DNA from 4 places in the Streptomyces sp. NPDC015130 genome. Region 4 is predicted to be linked to each of the others. Evidence: riboswitches for the same ligand, from Rfam matches in the RefSeq annotation. Region 4 holds a riboswitch; each other region holds the start of a gene.

Region 1 (3,188 bases), on a different contig from region 4:
CCGTCAGCGTCCGTGAGCCCGACTTCTTCTACGCGATCGGCCAGTTCTACCGCGACTTCACGCAGACGTCCGACGAGGAGGTGCTCGACTGTCTCGCCCGCGGCCGGGCCGCGCGCGGCCCCGTCGTGCGGGACACGGACGTCCGCATCCCGGCGACCGGTGCCACTCTCGCCGGGCGGCTCGCCGTCCCCGACGGCGCGACCGGCATCGTCCTCTTCGCCCACGGGAGCGGCAGCAGCCGGCACAGCCCGCGCAATCGCGCGGTCGCGGATGCCCTGAACCAGGCGGGGCTCGGGACGCTGCTGTTCGACCTGCTGACCGAGGCCGAGGCCACCGACCGGGCACGCGTCTTCGACACCCCGCTGCTCGCCGGACGGCTGACGAGCGCCACGGAGTGGCTGGCCGGACGTCCCGAGGGCGGCGCGCTGCCGCTCGGCTACTTCGGGGCGAGCACGGGCGCGGCCGCCGCCCTGTGGGCGGCGGCCGATCCCGCCTCCGATGTCGCCGCCGTCGTCTCGCGCGGCGGCCGGCCCGACCTGGCGGGCGAGCACCTGGCCCGGGTGCGGGCCCCGACCCTCCTCGTGGTGGGCGGCCGGGACGCGCTCGTCCTGGACCTCAACAAGCGTGCGCAGGCCCTGCTGCGCTGTGAGAACCGGCTGACCCTCGTCGCCGGCGCCACTCACCTCTTCGAGGAGCCCGGGGCCCTGGAAGAGGTGGCGGAGCTGGCCACGGACTGGTTCGCCGAGTGGTTCGGGCGTCGCGAGGTCCGTTGACGTCCTAGGGCGTGTTGCGAAAGTCCCGCCTGCCCGACGGCGTCTGGCACGCACGCTCGCCGCGTTGTCGGGATCACCCCGATACATCCAGTATCGGGGCGACCCTCCGCCTTGCGATCGCACGCACCAGACGCCGTCGGGCCCGCCCTTCGGGCGGCCGGCGCTACTTTCGCAACACGCCCTAGTAGGGGCCGTTGACGTTGTCGATGGAGCCGTAGCGGTCCGCCGCGTAGTTGCAGGCGGCCGTGATGTTGGCGACCGGGTCGAACAGGTCCGTGGACGTGCCCGGCACGTGATAGGCGTCGAAGGTCGGCTGGATCACCTGGAGCAGGCCCTTCGACGGGGTGCCGGCCGCGGCGTTGGAGTCCCAGTTGTTGATGGCCAGCGGGTTGCCGGAGGACTCGCGCATCACGTTGCGGAGGATGCCGTCGTACGAACCGGGGATGCCGTTGCGGGCCATGATGTCCAGCGACTCGCGGATCCAGCCGTCGAGGTTGTCGGCGTACCGGGCGGCGGCGACCGGTGCGGCCTGGACGGCGGGCGCGGCGGCGGAGGCACCCGAGACGGCGGCCGGGGCGGCGGCGCGGCGCTCGGAGCGGCTCGCCCGTTCGGCCGACGCGGAGCTCTTCTTCGGAGCGGTCTTCGGCGCGGTCTTCTGGGCGGTCTTCTTCTGCGCGGCGGCGGGCGCGGGGGCGGACTTCGCGGAATCCCGACGAATCGTCAGTTCCAGACCGGGGTGAATGAGTGACGGATTGTCACCCACGGCGGACTTGTTGACCCGGTAAAGAGACTTCCAGCCGCCCTGAATTCCCTTCTTCTGGGCGATCAGGGAAAGCGAGTCGCCGCTCACCACGGTGTACGTGCGCGCGGCTGCGGGGGCCGAGGGAGCGGCGGCCGGCGCGGCGACGGGCTGTGCGGCGAAGGGCTGCGCGACGGCCTGCGGAGCGGCCGAGACCGTCTCGGCGCCGGCCGTGGCGGGGATGACCAGCGGAAGGGCCAGGGCGACGCCGCCCGTGCCGGCGAGGGCGAGGCCCCGGGAGACGGTGCGGTGTCGGGGGCGGCGGTGCTTACCGTGTGCAGGCATGACGGATTCCTCTCCGGCGCCTGCGGGGTGAGCTGTCGGGTTCGGACGGGAGATGTCCGGCCGCGCACACGCGGCTTCACCCCGAGCCGTTCCGGAATCCGGACCGGCGAATTCGTGGGTCCCCCGCTCCTGCCGTCGGGTGAAAGGGAGGTGTTTCGAACGGCGGCAGGATTAGGCGTTCCGCTCGAATGGGGGTGACCGTAGGCCAGCATTGCGGCGGATAACAAGAGGATCAGTTCGGCCGCTCATGGAATTGGATCTCCGAATTCGGAGAATTCAAGATCGACCTGACCGCGGCCCCGGTGAACTTCCAAGTGCGGTACGGCCTGCGGGCGTGCGGCCGTCCGACGGGGGCCGGGGAAAGTGAACCGCGTCACCACGAGAGCAATGTCCGAATATGGGCTGTAATTCCGTTGGTAAGTAAATGGGTGGAAATTGGCCCCGGTGAGCCGTTCGTCCGCGTCGGGGTGGAAGGGGGCGAGTCGGGTGCGCAAAAGTCGCAAACCAGACATTCATCTTGAAAGATGGAGGCACCCGACACAGGAGTCATCCGCATGCCGACCCCCTCCGCCCCGCTCAGCCCGGACGCCCTCGACCGCGAGGCCGCCGCTCTCTTCGAGAGCGCCACCTGGCAGCGGATCGTCACGGACTGGACCACCCCCGCACCCGCCCCCGCACCCGCCTCTGCTCCGGTCCCGGAGGCCGCCCCTGTGCCCGCACCCGGCCGGCCCGCACCCGCCGACTGGAGGGCCCTGCTCAGCGTGCCCGTGGACCGGCTCGTCTCCGACGCGCTTGACGCGCTGCCGCCGCCGGCCCCCACCGGACGCACGCTCCCCGGCCGGATCGGAGCCGTGCTCCCGGACCGTCTGCACGCCTGGCGCCGGATCGGCAGCCCCGAGCTGCGCCCCTCGGTCCACCTCGGCTACGCGCGGCTGGTGCTCACCGAATGGGGCTGGCAGAACGCCCCGTACAAGCTGCGCGACGTGCGGGGAGCGCGCTGCGTCTGCGGCGCGCTCCTCGCCGCCCACCGCCTCGGCTACGGCAGCGCGGACACCATGAACGAGGCGGCGGCCTGGATCATGGCCGAGCTGCGGTCGCAGGGGTGGCGCGAACTGATCGGTCCCTGGAACCGGGCCCCGGGCCGGACGGCCGCCGAGGCGCTGGGCCTGCTCGACGCGACGATCCGCCGCGCCGAGCAGGCCGGCCGGTGAGCGTCGGTCAGCCGGTGACGCTCGGCGACCCGGTCTCGATGTGGCCGGTGTACCGGCGCGACCAGGTCCCGTCGATGTCGGCGAGGATCGTGAAGTCGTACCAGCCGTTGTTGTGGGCCA
Region 2 (3,188 bases), on a different contig from region 4:
TCAGTCATGGACGCGCGCTACGTTCTGCCGGAGTTCACGGAGCGGACCAGCTTCGGGACCCGGACCCTCGACCCGTACTCGAAGCTCCTGGAGTCCCGGATCGTCTTCCTCGGCACACCGGTCGACGAGACCTCGGCCAACGACGCCATCGCCCAGTTCCTCTATCTCGACCACGCGGCGCCCGGCCAGGACATCTCCCTCTACATCAACTCCCCCGGCGGCTCCATCAGCGCCATGACCTCGATCTACGACACGATGCGGTCGCTCTCCTGCGACGTGGAGACCACCTGCCTGGGCCAGGCCGTCTCCACCGCCGCCGTCCTGCTCGCGGCCGGCACCCCGGGCAAGCGCCTGATCCTGCCCGGCGCCCGCGTGACACTCCGCCAGCCGACCCTGGACGAGCCCCTCCAGGGACAGCTGAGCGACCTCGACCTCCAGGCCGCCGAGCTGCTGCGCCTGCGGGCGCTGGTCAGCGGGATGCTCGCCGAGCACACCGGACAGGACCGGGAGCGGATCGACGCCGACACCGACCGGCTGACCGTCCTGGACGCACCGGCGGCCGTCGCGTACGGCCTGGCGGACCACGTGGTCGCGAACCGGCGCGCCGCCGCCGGCGGTACGGAGCGGTGACCCGGCCGTGGTCCCCGAACTGCCGCCACTGCCCGCCCTGACCCGGGCGGAGGGTGAACTCGTCGACGCGTACCTCGAAGTCGTCGACCTCCTGGGGAAGATCAATCCATCCAGGTCCACGCATACTTATGGGGCGCTGCGCGCGGCGCAGGCCCTGGTGGGACGTGCGGAGGCACTGCGCGAGGCCCTGACGCTCATGCATATGCGGGGCGAGGCCGAGGTCCACACGGACACACTGGCGCGCGCCCTAAGGGTGTTGGACGGGGAGCGCCGGGCCGACCGCGTCACCGTCCCTCGGACCCGGGCGAGTTGACATTCTCGCGTGTCGTGTCGAGGTCCGGTCGGCCGACGCCCGCCGCAGAATCCCTCGCCCGTTCGGCGTAGTCGATGAGTCGACACATGCGGCGGGAAAGTTGCGCAACAGGTGTACACATCTGGCGGAATCGAACGTTCCATCGCTGGTACGCGGCTCGTCGGCCAAACCTCTGAAGATCACAAAGGCTCCCTGTCCACCTGAACGGATCAGTCGTGAGGAGCCTCACATATCGCCGTTTCAGCTCGGTTTTCGCCCATGTCGTGGGTCAAGATCCCTGTCGACGACAAGCCCCCGCCACCGCGGCGGGGCGGTCCGGGCGGACGCCGAGTCCTGCCGCTGTCCCGGACGTCTGGTCGACAGGAGTGGATCGGCAGGAGTGGAGGACCCAATCAGTACGGGGCGTTCGCGTTGTCACGACAGCGAGGACCGCTCCTTGGGGTGAAGCCGCAGCCGCGGCCGGGCATCTTCGCCTGCCCGAACCCGACAGGTCATCCTTCTCAGGCGGCTGACGAAGGGTTGCGCATGACCGCGCAGATGCATGTCCCGTCCCTGCTGTCCCGGGCCGGAGCCGTCTCGGCTCTCACCCTCGCCGCCGTCGGCGGCACGCTGTTCGCACCCGGTGCGGCACCGGAGGCCCAGGCAGCGACGTCACACGCGAACAAGGCACTGAGCGTCGCCGTGTCCAAGAAAGGATCGCCCTACCGGTACGGATCGGCCGGACCCACGAGGTTCGACTGCTCCGGTCTGACGCTCTACGCGTACAAGAAGGCGGGCAAGTCGCTGCCTCGCACCGCGCAGCAGCAGTACAACAAGACCCGGCACATCTCCAAGGCCAGCAGGCAGAAGGGGGACCTGGTCTTCTTCCACTCGGGTGGAAGGGTTTACCACGTCGGCATCTACGCCGGCAGCGGCAAGATCTGGCACTCGCCCAAGACGGGCTCCTGGGTGAAGCTCGACAAGATCTGGTCGTCGAAGGTCTACTACGGCCGCGTCCGGTGACGGCCCCCGGGCGCTGACCCGTGACGAGGGGTGCGGTGGCGCCGCCGCACCCCTCGCCTCAGCGGTACGAGCCCGACAGCGGGGCCGTCGTCCACGGCAGCGTGATCCAGACCGTCTTGCCGCCCTCCTCGGTCGGAGTGACCGAGAGGCGGCCACCGGCCTCCGCCGCCAGGACACGGATGATGACCATGCCCCGCCCGTTGTCCTGCTGGACCGCCGCCGGGAGGCGGCGGGGCCAGCGGGGATGGCTGTCCGTCACACCGATGTGCAGCCGCTCCTCCCGCTCCAGCCGGAGGTCGACCGTGAAGGTGGGCGACTGCCCGAAGGTGTGCTGGACGGCGTTGGTGGCCAGCTCCGAGATGATCAGCCGGATCGAGTCCGCGATCTCCGCGTCACCGTCGAGCCCCCAGTCCCCCAGAACGTCCGCCACGTATCTGCGTGCCGTGCGGACCGAGGCGGGATCGCTCGGCAGAGTGACGGTTACTTCCTGATGGTCTGCCATGGCGGCGCTGTCCCTTTCCCGCCGGGGACACCACCCCGGATTGCGCTTCGCGTCAGAGTGCCACCGATCGTGCCGCCCCGTACGGGGTTCCACCACGATATGTGCGCATCTATCGCCCGAAGCGGTGAACTCTGCTGCCCGGAAACGCTCTTGGGCAGCGGAGTCGACGTCGTCAGGCGCCGGCGGGCGCGGTGCGCAGGATCGTCCGCACCGCCCGGTCGAGTTCGGAATCCGTCAGGTCGGCGCGGGCCGTGAGCCGCAGGCGCGAGATGCCGTCCGGGACGGACGGAGGCCGGAAACAGCCGACCGCCAGACCCTGTTCGCGGCAGTCCGCCGCCCAGCGCAGCGCCGCCTCGGGCGAGGGGGCGCGCACCGAGACCACGGCCGCGTCCGGCCGCGCGGCGGTCAGTCCGGCCGCCGTGAGGAGCTCGTACAGGGTGGCGGCGACGGTCCGCGCCCGGCCGGCGAGCGCCGGTTCGGCGGCGATCAGCCGGAGGCTCGCGAGCGCGCCGCCCGCGGCCGCCGGTGCGAGCCCGGTGTCGAAGATGAAGGTGCGCGCCGCGTTCACCAGGTGCTCGACGACGCGGGCGGGGCCGAGGACCGCGCCGCCCTGGCTGCCCAGGGACTTGGAGAGGGTGAGGGTGGCGACGACGTCCGCGTCGCCCGCGAGGCCGGCCTCGTGCAGGGCGCCCCGGCCGCCGTCGCCGAGGACGCCGAAGCCGTGGGCGTCGTCGACGACGA
Region 3 (3,188 bases), on a different contig from region 4:
AGTGCGGCTGGAGCGCAACGTACCGGGTGAGGCCCTCCGCCTCGGCGAAGTCGAGGGAGGCCCGCAGCCGCTCCGGGGAGATGTTGGAGGCGGCGACGGCCCGCACCTTGCCGTCCTTCACGAGCTGGTCGAGGGCGGTGACGATCTCCTCGACCGGGACGGTCTCGTCGTCGAAGTGCGTGTAGTAGAGGTCGATGTGGTCGGTGCCGAGGCGGCGCAGGGACTCCTCGACGGCGCCCTTGATCGTGGTGGCGGCGAGCCCCTTGTAGCGGGGGTGGGCGCCGACCTTGGTGGCGATGACGAGGTCGTCCCGGCGGCCGCGGGAGGCGAGCCAGCGGCCGATGACCGTCTCGGACTCGCCGCCCTCGTGGCCCTCGGCCCAGGAGGAGTACATGTCGGCGGTGTCGACGAAGTTGCCGCCGGCGGCGACGTAGGCGTCGAGGACGGCGAAGGACTCGGCCTCGTCGGAGGTCCACCCGAAGACGTTGCCGCCCAGGGCGAGCGGGAAGACGTGCAGGTCGGAAGTGCCCAGCGGGCGGAGGGTCGTCATGCGGTGATCAACCACCCGCGCCACCGGGGCTATTCCGTCGGGGCCGGTCCGTGCGTGACGCGGGAGCGTCAGAGCGACAGGCCCTTGGAGCGGAGCCAGGCCGCCGGGTCGATGCCGTCGCCGCCCGCGGTGTGGACCTCCATGTGGAGGTGGGCGCCGGTGACGTTTCCGGTGGCGCCGACGCGGCCGATCGTCTCGCCGGTGGTCACGGTCTGGCCCGCGCCGACCGTCATGGAGGAGAGGTGGGCGTACCAGACCTCGGTGCCGTCCTCCAGCTCCAGGACGACCCGGTAGCCGTACGAGCCGGACCAGCCCGCCGACTTGATCGTGCCGCTGTGGACCGCCTTGAGCGGGGTGCCCGTGGGGGCCGCGAAGTCGAGGCCGGTGTGGTAGCCGGAGGACCACATCGAGCCGGACTGCATGTAGGTCGCGCTGAGGCTGTACGAGGAGAGGGGCATCGAGTAGCTCGCGGCGAGCTGGGCGAGGCGCTCGGCCTCCGCCTTCTCGGCGGCGATCCGCTCGGCCTCGGCCTTGGCTTCCGCCTCCGCCTTGGCCTTGGCCTCCGCTTCGGCCTTGGCCTTGGCCTCCTCGGCCGCCTTCTCCGCCGCGGCGGCCTCGGCTGCCGCCTTCTCGGCCGCGGCCTTCTCGGCGGCGAGCTTCTCGGCGGCGTCGGCGGAGGCCTGCTGCTGCTCGGCCTGCTGGAGGATGCGGGCGCGCAGGATCTCGCCCGCGTCGGCGGCGCGGGTCGGGGCCGCCTCGGCGGTGGCGTTCTGCGTGGTGAAGGAGGCCTGGGCGGCACGCGTGGTCGCGGAGGCGTCGTCCGTGCCCGGCGTCACGTAGGTGGCGGCGGTGAGCGGGTTCGGGTTGCCGCCGGTCGCCGCGATGGTGTCCTGGATCTGCTGGTCGGCCTGGTCGTCGGCGAAGAGCTCGCCGACGCCGGGGAGGTCCTCGGCGGCCGGGAGGTTCAGGTCGGGGAGGTCCGGGAGGTCGGGAAGCGATATCGCGACCGGGGGCTTCTCCTGCGCGGTGGCGAGGCCGCCCGCACCGACGGCCGCGATGACGCCGACGCCGAGGACGGTGGAGGAACGGGCGAAGTTGGAGCGCTGCTTGACGACCCGGTGCCGTCCGCCGGAGCGGAGGGTTCCCTCGTCGGGGTTCCACTCGGTGTCCGGAGCGGCAGGACCCGCACCACCACCGAAGGCGTCGAAGGGGGCCTCGGATGCGGGAGTGTTGGACGCCACGGGGGCGCGCTCCTTTCCTTCCTTCTCGCCTACCGGGTTAGCTGACGGGTTCGGAGCAGGAAGGTCTCCTACGGGCTCGTCGCACGGGTGCGAAGGGCCTGATTCACCCCAAATGGTGGTTCCCCGGTTCCTTTTCAGGATTCGGCGCGTGCGCACGGTGCCGCCTCTTGCGACGGGTGTGACGACCGCGCTGCGTTATCGAACGTTAATAGACAGGGGCGCCCGATTCCAAGCTGTTCCCAGTGATCGTTCATTGAATTGGTGGGGAATCGCCCGAGTTGACCCCCCTTCAGCAAGGAGTGGCCGAACCCCTGCGATCTGACGTTATGTCAATTGTTATCGGAGTGACACCCTTCGACTACGCCTGGTGACCGGGCCGTGCCGAAGGCCCCGCCGAAGGCCCAGCCGGAGTCCCCAGAGGTCCCGAAGGAGCCGGCGCGGCGGGCGGGACCACCGGCATCGTCCGGCGCCTCTCCTGCTGCCCCGCCGCGGGCCTGCTCACCGCGAGCAGCGCCATGTCGTCCGTCGACCCGCCGCCCGTGTGGAGGCGTACGTCGTCGACGAGCGCGTCGAGCAGCTCCTCGGGTCCCGGGAAGATCCGCCCGGCGAGCCGGGCCGCCGGATCGTAGAAGACGCCCTGCGCGTCCCGCGCCTCCGACAGGCCGTCCGTGTAGAACAGCAGCGTCGCGCCCGGCGGGTACGGCCGCTCCTCGGCCCGGTCCGGCCACGCCGCCAGCTCCCCCATCCCGAGCGGCAGCGCCGGCTCCGCCGGATCCAGCACGTCCAGATCCCCGTCCACGTACAGCAGCAGCGGCGGCGGATGCCCGCGGTTGACGACCCGTACGCCTCCGTCCCCCGGCCCGTCGTCGCGCGGGATCTCCGCCAGGACGGCCGTCGTGAACCCCTCGAAGGCGTCGAGCCCGGCCCTGCGGGTCCCCTCCCGGGTCAGCGCCCGCTCCAGCCGCTGCGCCACCCCCTCCAGGCTCCGCTCCTGCTCGGCCGCCTCGCGGAACGCCCCGATCACGACGGCGACCGCCTCGACCGCGTCCATCCCCTTGCCCCGCACGTCCCCCACGACGAGCCGCACCCCGTACGGGGTGTCCTGGACCGCGAACAGGTCGCCGCCGATGAACGCGTCGGCCTGCGCCGCCTCGTAGCGGGCCGCGCACTGCAGCCCGCCGATGCGCTCGTCGGGCGTCGGCAGCACCGCCTTCTGCGCGGTCTCCGCGATGACCCTGGCGGACGCCAGCCGCTCGCCGCTGCGCCGCACGACCCGGTTGATGAGGAGGGCGAGCGCGGACACGGTGACGACGGTCAGCGTCTCGGTGAGGGCCGGGATCTCGTCGACGGTGCCGTTGTAGCCGTGCAGCCCGACGGAGGCGAGGACGGCGGCGATC
Region 4 (3,188 bases):
GGTCTCGGTCAGCGAGCCGATCTGGTTGACCTTGACCAGGAGGGCGTTCGCGGTGCCCTCCTCGATGCCGCGGGCGAGGCGCTCCGGGTTGGTGACGAAGAGGTCGTCGCCGACGATCTGGACCTTGGTGCCCAGCTTGTCGGTGAGGACCTTCCAGCCCGCCCAGTCGTCCTCGAACAGCGGGTCCTCGATGGAGACCATCGGGTACGCGGAGACGAGCTCCTCGTAGTACTCGGTCATCTCGGCGGCCGAGCGGGACTTGCCCTCGAACTCGTACGCGCCGTCCTTGTAGAACTCGGACGCGGCCACGTCGAGCGCGAGCGCGACGTCGGTGCCCGGGGTGTAGCCGGCCTCCTTGATGGCCTCGACGATGAGGTCCAGGGCGGCGCGGTTCGACTCCAGGTTCGGGGCGAAGCCGCCCTCGTCGCCGAGGCCGGTGGAGAGGCCCTTGCGCTTCAGCACGCCCTTCAGCGTGTGGTAGATCTCCGCACCCCAGCGAAGGGCCTCGGAGAAGGACTCCGCGCCGATCGGGGCGATCATGAACTCCTGGATGTCGACGTTGGAGTCCGCGTGCGACCCACCGTTGAGGATGTTCATCATCGGAACGGGCAGCAGGTGCGCGTTCGGGCCGCCGAGGTAGCGGAAGAGCGGGAGGTCGGAGGCCTCGGACGCGGCGTGCGCGACGGCCAGGGAGACACCGAGGATGGCGTTCGCGCCGAGCGAGCCCTTGTTCTCGGTGGCGTCCAGGTCGAACATGGCCTGGTCGATCAGGCGCTGCTCGGTGGCGTCGTAGCCGACGAGCTCCGGGCCGATCTGCTCGATGACGGCGAGGACGGCCTTCTCGACACCCTTGCCCAGGTAGCGGTTGGGGTCACCGTCGCGAAGCTCGATGGCCTCGAACGCACCGGTGGAGGCGCCGGACGGAACGGCAGCACGGCCGGTGCTGCCGTCGTCGAGGCCGACCTCGACCTCGACCGTGGGGTTGCCTCGGGAGTCCAGGATTTCCCGGGCTACGACGACGTCGATGGACGGCACGAGCATCTCCTTCTGGGATGTGACGCTGAATGTGACGCAAGGTCGGTACAGGGTCGATCGGCCTTGCGGCAAGAGCCTAACCGGCGCGGGGGCCCGGGTCGGCCGCGCGCCCGCCCCCTGGGACGAAAAAGGACCCAAGGGCATGCAATAAGGGACGAAGGGCCCCAGATCTACTGGACAGTAACCATGAGGTCGCCCCGGCCGGATGCGCGGAACCCCGGTCCGGCGCGCACGGGGGAGGGCACGCCGGACCGGGGTGGTCACCGCGGGAGGGTCGTCGGGGTCGGACGAGCCGCCGGACTCGTCGGACCCGTCAGGGTCACTTCAGGTGGAGCTGCTGGCCGACGTAGATGAGGTCGGCGTTCTCGACGACGTCCTGGTTCAGCTCGAAGAGCTCGGCCCAGCCGCCCTCGACGCCGTGCGCCTCGGCGATCTTGCCGAGGGTGTCGCCGGCGACGACCTTGTACTCGCCGTCGCCCTTCTTGACGACCTTGCCGGCCGGGGTGGTGACGGTCTTCTGCGCGGCGGCCTTCGGCGCGGCGTACTGCTGCGCCTTCTTCGGGGCCTGGCGCTGCTCGCTGCGGCTGGTCGGCTGCTCGGCCTTCCGCTCCGGGCGCGGCTGGGTCTGCTGCGACTGCTGCTGCACGCTCTTCTTCGGCGCGCTCTGCTTCGGCGCGCTCTCGGCGGCGCCGCCGTCGTAGGAGGCACGGGAGAGGCCCACGCCACAGCTCGGCCAGGCACCCTTGCCCTGGCCCGCGAGGACCTTCTCGGCAATGGTGATCTGCTGGGACTTCGTGGCCTGGTTGGCGGTCGCGGCGTACGCGGTGCCGCCGTACGCGGCCCAGGTGGAGGCGGAGAACTGCAGGCCGCCGTAGTAGCCGTTGCCGGTGTTGATGGACCAGTTGCCGCCGGACTCGCACTGGGCGACGCGGTCCCACTCGGAGGCCGTGGCGGCCGAGGCGGTGCCCGCGGTCATCAGCGGGGCGGCCACGGCGACACCGGTGACGCCGACGATCGTGGCGACCTGGGTGGCCTTGGAGGGACGACGGTGTTTGCCCTTGCCGGAAAACAGCATGGAGATTCTCCTCACCGACGCCTGTGAGGTGAGCTGTCGGGTTCGGGCCGGAAAGTTGCCCGGCCGCGTGTCCTAGCACGCGGCTTCACCCCAAGCCGGTCTTCGGCCGTCTGTCTCAACGGCCGGGACCGGCACTTACCTTGGGTCCCCCACTCCTGCCTTCGGCGCTTTCGCGACGACTGTTCCCATCGGCCGACGGCAGGATTCGGCGTTTCGGTCGACGGGGCCCGCGGTGGCGAGCGGTGACGACCGTAGACACAGACCCGCCGGAAGTTCAAAGAGGCGTAATGCGGAAATTCCGCCCTTACTTGCCTTCCGGCGGGGTGTGTTTGTGCAGGTGGGAGGTGACGGGAGCGAAGTTCGCGGACGTGACACGCCAGTTGGGGCGAAGAGACCCATGTCTCACTTGCCCAGAACCGGACATAAGCCCTCGAACTACTTCGCCGCCTCCTCCGAACCGACCGTCAGGTCAAGGCTCTGACCAGGGACGATGAGGTCCGGATCGGTGCCCACCGTCCCGCGGTTGGCGTCGTAGAGGGCGTTCCAGCCGCCGGGGAGTTCGTTCTCCTGTGCGATCTCGGACAGGTTGTCACCCGGCTGCACGGTGTACGCGTCCGAAGTGTCCTGACTGTCCGTTGCGCCCGAATCCTTCGTCGCGTCAGCCGTGGGCTTCGCCGCGGGGGTTTCCGCCAGCTTGTCCTTCGGTGAAGCGTGTCGACCGGATTCGACCGGAGTGTCCGTTGCGCCGGTTTCCTCCGGAGCTGCTTCACCCCGGTGCTTGCCGGTGCCGGGCGTGGCCGACGAGGCGTCACCCTTCGGCGTCTCGGGCGATTCGGGCGTAAGGGACGTGTCGGGCGTGGTCGGGGTGCCCGGGGTGGTCGGCGTGCCCGGCACGGAGGGGTCGCCGGGTGCGCTCGGAGAGGTCGAGCCGTCGGGGGTCGTCCCCGTCGACGGCGCGGTCGGGCTCACCGGCGCGGCGGAGTCCGCGGGGGTGGTGGGCGCGACGGGAGCCTCAGAGGCCTCACGGGGCGCCTCGGTGCCCTCGGAAGCCCGCGTGGGCGCGGCGGACCGCTCGGCG

What was found. A riboswitch is a leader RNA that binds a small molecule or an ion and turns the genes downstream of it on or off. The one in region 4 is predicted to bind cyclic di-AMP.
Region 1: another riboswitch for cyclic di-AMP. It lies ahead of ACF08F_RS36315 (transglycosylase SLT domain-containing protein); the one in region 4 lies ahead of ACF08F_RS23930 (transglycosylase family protein).
Region 2: another riboswitch for cyclic di-AMP. It lies ahead of ACF08F_RS22155 (C40 family peptidase); the one in region 4 lies ahead of ACF08F_RS23930 (transglycosylase family protein).
Region 3: another riboswitch for cyclic di-AMP. It lies ahead of ACF08F_RS00065 (M23 family metallopeptidase); the one in region 4 lies ahead of ACF08F_RS23930 (transglycosylase family protein).

Annotation. Positions count from the first base shown of each region.
Region 1 is NZ_JBIBVC010000028.1:48,270-51,457, reverse strand. Features, by position in the region: gene ACF08F_RS36320 (alpha/beta family hydrolase) at 1-773, shown strand, start outside; gene ACF08F_RS36315 (transglycosylase SLT domain-containing protein) at 955-1,857, opposite strand; cyclic di-AMP (ydaO/yuaA leader) riboswitch at 1,862-2,045, opposite strand; gene ACF08F_RS36310 (hypothetical protein) at 2,412-3,068, shown strand; gene ACF08F_RS36305 (phosphocholine-specific phospholipase C) at 3,076-3,188, opposite strand, start outside.
Region 2 is NZ_JBIBVC010000010.1:131,343-134,530, forward strand. Features, by position in the region: gene ACF08F_RS22145 (ClpP family protease) at 7-630, shown strand; gene ACF08F_RS22150 (hypothetical protein) at 638-943, shown strand; cyclic di-AMP (ydaO/yuaA leader) riboswitch at 1,258-1,465, shown strand; gene ACF08F_RS22155 (C40 family peptidase) at 1,469-1,945, shown strand; gene ACF08F_RS22160 (ATP-binding protein) at 2,004-2,447, opposite strand; gene ACF08F_RS22165 (8-amino-7-oxononanoate synthase) at 2,620-3,188, opposite strand, start outside.
Region 3 is NZ_JBIBVC010000001.1:19,563-22,750, forward strand. Features, by position in the region: gene ACF08F_RS00060 (aldo/keto reductase) at 1-550, opposite strand, end outside; gene ACF08F_RS00065 (M23 family metallopeptidase) at 619-1,791, opposite strand; cyclic di-AMP (ydaO/yuaA leader) riboswitch at 1,803-1,948, opposite strand; gene ACF08F_RS00070 (PP2C family protein-serine/threonine phosphatase) at 2,150-3,188, opposite strand, start outside.
Region 4 is NZ_JBIBVC010000011.1:222,407-225,594, reverse strand. Features, by position in the region: gene eno (phosphopyruvate hydratase) at 1-1,041, opposite strand, end outside; gene ACF08F_RS23930 (transglycosylase family protein) at 1,355-2,110, opposite strand; cyclic di-AMP (ydaO/yuaA leader) riboswitch at 2,114-2,287, opposite strand; gene ACF08F_RS23925 (transglycosylase family protein) at 2,546-3,188, opposite strand, start outside.